DNA from 2 places in the Gracilibacillus phocaeensis genome. Region 2 is predicted to be linked to the other one. Evidence: a T-box and tRNA genes for the amino acid it is inferred to sense, from the RefSeq annotation. Region 2 holds a T-box; the other holds one or more tRNA genes.

Region 1 (2,405 bases), 1.2 Mb from region 2:
GAATGGCTGGTTTGTCGGTTATCCTGAAGATGAAAACCTGATCGTTGCAATGATGGTAGAACATATCGAAAATCAAAATGGCGGCAGTGGTTACGTCGCCGAAAAGGTCGGTCGGGTATTAAGTGAATAAAGAAAAGTAGAAAGCTGCTTTATGGCAGGCATGATCGCCGCCATGAAGTAGCTTTTTTTGGTAACAATCCGGATCGTTTACGTCATGCAAACTATCGGCAGTTTCATAACAAGCGTGATTTTGCAATAAAGGTTGGTTTGATGCCTTCTTCTTGCATAAATAGACAGCTGTTTTTTTATCTATTGATATGATACAATTTTCCTATGTGTATTTTATTAAAGAAAGGATATACCAATGTTATTCCAAAAAAAATGGGTGACCGATTCCACCATGGAATTTGGGCATACCAAGAACAAGTACGATTACTTTGTGGATGAATGGCAGGACAAGTATAAAATCGTTCATACTTATCAAACGAACATCACTGATGAAAATGGTTTTAATTGCGTTTATTTTGATCACTATGCATTCCAATTTTCGGTTCTTGCCGTAAGATCCTTACATAACCAAAAGAATCATATCACCCTTGTAGGAGAAACGATCAATCTCACAGCGACAAACATTCATTTCAACGGAGACGTAAAAATCATAACAAAGCGACAAGAACAGACAGAAACAGACTTAGCCTATGCGATTGGAGAATCGGCACCTGATGAAGTAGTCGAGGCATTTATTCTCATTCCAATGAATAAAAAAGTACCAAAGAAATTCACATTGGAAATTGCAGAGCCTTGGGAGGTTTATCTTGATGAAGAAAAAAGTGATAAGATCGGCGAAAAAATAAGGTTATGTTTTACAAAGAAATAGAGGGATAAAAAATGCGGCAAGGTATGTATGGCGGAGAAGGTGGGATTCGAACCCACGCGACGCTTGCACGCCCTAACGCATTTCGAGTGCGCCCCCTTCAGCCGAGCTTGGGTACTTCTCCAATTATTGATGGTCATTGCTTATCACCGCACTTCGGTAATATAAGCTTGGTTATCCAAATGCTGATGAGAGGACTCGAACCTCCGACCCCTTCTTTACGAGAGAAGTGCACTGCCAACTGTGCTACACCAGCATGTTTTAACCACAAGAAATATCATAATACGAATGACACGATTTTTCAACCATTGTGAATTAAAAAACACACAAAAACCATCCGCCATACATACGGATGGTTTTCCTTATCCTTACAAAGCTTTCATGGAACCACCGTCTACAACTAATGTCTGTCCCGTGATATAAGTATTGGCACCTGATCCAAGAAATACAACCGCCTTTGCAAATTCATCTGGCTGACCTATTCTGCCGATGGGAATGTTTTCGCCAAGCTGTTGGATTTGTGCTGGCTGATAAAGATCACGGATGCGATCAGTCTCCATCGTACCTGGGCCAACTGAGTTAATCAAAATGCCGTCGCCCGCTAATTCCTGAGATAGACTTTTGGATAAACCCACAATCGCAGGACGAAACGTATTCGATAAAAGCAGTCCATCTAACGACTGTTTCATCGAGCTTGAGGTGATTGTCACGATCCGACCAAACTGCCTGTCCTTCATGGAAGGTGCAGCTGCGCGTACAGTTCGGATCACACTCATCAGTAAGCGCTCAAACGCTTGCTGCCAATCTTGATCAGCAAATTCATCAAATGCACCCGCTGGTGGCCCACCAATATTATTAATCAAAATATCGATAGAACCAGTCTCAGCGAATAATTGCTTGATCTCTTCTTCTTTCGTTAAATCACACATGACAGCCTCAACCTGTGCATTGCCTGTCTGATGAATGATTGTTTGTTTCGCTTGTTCCAGCTGTTGTTTATTGCGGCTTGCTATCCAAACCTGTGCCCCTTCTTCCGCATATAATTGGGCACAAGCCATACCTAATCCTTTACTTGCTGCTGTTACAAGAACTTTCTTGCCTTTTAGCTGCAAATCCATTCCATCACCTATCATCATCAAAGTATATCCCGCGCCACAAAAGTGTAACACGGGACTATCATGTATTATATTACATTTCTGTTAGTTTATTTGTATATAAATAAAAATGGGCTTCATTTTGCTCATCTAATGCTTGATCCACTAAGCGTAATAAATTGGTGCGTTCTAATTCCATGATGACTTGATCAATATTATCCTTTTTCTCCTCTGGTTTAGGGAGCATCATATAGGGGCTTAGAATCGTTGATAAATGCTGCTGGAAGTCCTTCACTTTCATTAGATCAGCTAAATGAATTCGATGAAACTGCTTTCCTTTTTGAAAAACAAAGACAGCCTCTTTATTCTCAATCTGTTGTGTATCACGTTTGATTCGGATTTCTCGTGCTTCAAGCGGGACGAAATGATAAACTTCC
Region 2 (2,405 bases):
CGAATAATCGCGGCGATGTCGAGACGATTAAAGCGGGGAGAATTATTGAGCGGATCAAACAGCTGAGCCAGCCAATCGAATTAATGAATCGTTACCGCTAGTTATCATTGTTGCTACCATACTTTTTTACAGGACTTCTGTCTAATCCTTAGACAGGAGTTATTTTTTTGCCTTTTCATCCATATAATATACCAGTTTGATGGTGATAAGGGTGATGATTACTATGGTAATGCAGATTCAATTTACAGAGGAACAAGAGGCTTCCATGTTTTACAAGCTAGTAAAACAAGATGAGCAATGGACAGCCTTTAGGAGGAGAAGTACAAGAAAGACAATTCAAGCTGTTCCGGCGGCTTCGATGGAAGGAGAGGAAGAGACGTGGAAGCTGGCATGCCTGCTCACAAAAGTTTTTACCGAATGGCGTGAGATGAACATGATCCAGCAAATACTTAGGAAAAAATACTATTTTTCATTAGAGGAAGAAATCGAAAGGATCACATTAATTGCTATTTCGCTATTAGATAAAGAGGAGACCTTCTATGAGGAAAGGGTACATCAACATGAATTGCGTGATACGTTAACGGCATTATTTCAGCTACAATTAAATCGAGAAATCATATCCTTTGATTCGATTGTACAGTTCAGACTGCACCCTTACTTTGAACAATTAACCGAATTGGTAGGACTAGCTATTGATGAATTTAAACGAGAAGAGGACCATCAGGCGTTTATTCAATCGATTAGAGAGTTTATCAGCAAAAAACCTCCTGAGGTAGAAGCGGTGCATGTTTTGCAAGGCAAGCAGTTTCAGATTTATCGGGATAGCGGGGAACTCTATACGACATCTGATTTTAAAAAGTTACAATCGTTATTTCCTTTGTTTATTTTTGGTTTGGAACAGGAGGAGTGGAATATTTCTCCATTGATTATGCTTAGTCCTCAGCAGATATTTATCTATGGGGAGGATCCGCTCGAACCAAAGACACATACGATGATGAATATTTTTCAGGAAAGGTGTTCTTTTCATGATTCTTGTTATTTCCCTTTTTACCCCAATGATGATCGAGTGACAAGTGGAGAATAGTATGCCGATTTTATTTTCAGAATGAGGATCTTGCTTTTTTTTATCTGAATCGTTATAATAAGTGTCATAGTTAGGATAAAAATGCTTAGATGAGGACAAGATAGTTTGTCTGCGATACGAACAGAGAAGGAAGTACCAGCTGAAAACTTCCTGTATCAGCTACTCCCTATTACCACCTCGGAGCACTGCTAAGGAACGCGTACCGCTACTATTTAGCAGCGATTCATCATCGTTATCGATTTGTTTTCAATGAGCTGCGCATTTGTTGTGCAGAAAATTGGGTGGAACCACGGGTAACCACACTCGTCCCTTTACACGTTAGTAGAGGGGCGGGTGTTTTTTAATGTGAAAATAGGTGCAGAGCATATGAAAATAAAACAAGTACAATCGATCTAGAAAAGGAGTGCAAGAAAATGAGTCAGATTCATATTACTTTTCCCGATGGCTCCATTAAGGGTTTTGATAAGGGAACAACAGGAGAAGAGATTGCCGCCTCTATTTCTCCAGGCTTAAAAAAACAGGCGTTAGCCATTAAATTAGATCAGCAATTATATGATCTTCGTGCACCGCTGGAGACAGACGGCGTGATCGAGATTATCACGATTAAAACAGACGAGGGCTTGGATATTTTACGTCACTCTACTGCTCACTTGATGGCACAAGCGATTAAGCGGCTGTACAATCACGTGCAGTTAGGGGTAGGCCCGACTATTGAAGATGGCTTCTATTATGATATTGATATGGAAGAGGCGATTACCCCAGAAGATTTGCCACGTATTGAAAAAGAAATGAAGCGGATTGTCGATGAAAACTTAGAAATTGTTAGAGAAGAAGTAACACGCGATGAGGCAAGAGCATTATTTGCAGAGATAGGTGATGATCTGAAATTAGAATTGCTCGATGCGATTCCAGAGGAGGAGACAGTGACGATCTATCGTCAAGGGGAATTCTTCGATCTTTGTCGTGGTGTTCACGTACCGCAAACCAGTAAAATCAAAGTCTTTAAACTGTTAAGTATCTCTGGAGCCTATTGGCGTGGCGACAGTAATAATAAGATGCTGCAGCGAATTTACGGAACAGCCTTTGAAAAGCAAAGTCAATTAGACGAATATTTACGTCTTCGTGAAGAGGCAAAGGAACGGGATCATCGTAAATTAGGAAAAGAGCTCGGTATTTTTACCGTATCCCAAAAGGTAGGCCAAGGATTACCGCTTTGGCTACCAAAAGGGGCAACGATTCGACGCACCATCGAACGTTATATTGTTGATTTGGAAGAACGCTTAGGTTATGATCATGTCTATACACCGGTGCTTGGAAGTAA

Evidence for each region. A T-box is a leader RNA that pairs with one kind of tRNA and senses whether it is charged. The one in region 2 lies ahead of thrS (threonine--tRNA ligase), so its partner is inferred to be a tRNA-Thr.
Region 1: it encodes a tRNA-Thr, which carries the amino acid that the T-box ahead of thrS (threonine--tRNA ligase) is inferred to sense. The anticodon was not compared.

Annotation. Positions count from the first base shown of each region.
Region 1 is NZ_LR131144.1:449,432-451,836, reverse strand. Features, by position in the region: gene E0E32_RS09875 (penicillin-binding transpeptidase domain-containing protein) at 1-130, shown strand, start outside; gene E0E32_RS09870 (hypothetical protein) at 365-877, shown strand; tRNA gene E0E32_RS09865 (tRNA-Ser) at 906-998, opposite strand; tRNA gene E0E32_RS09860 (tRNA-Thr) at 1,058-1,130, opposite strand; gene E0E32_RS09855 (SDR family oxidoreductase) at 1,243-1,992, opposite strand; gene E0E32_RS09850 (IDEAL domain-containing protein) at 2,063-2,405, opposite strand, start outside.
Region 2 is NZ_LR131144.1:1,631,492-1,633,896, reverse strand. Features, by position in the region: gene dnaI (primosomal protein DnaI) at 1-101, shown strand, start outside; gene ytxC (sporulation protein YtxC) at 215-1,084, shown strand; T-box leader at 1,162-1,398, shown strand; gene thrS (threonine--tRNA ligase) at 1,498-2,405, shown strand, end outside.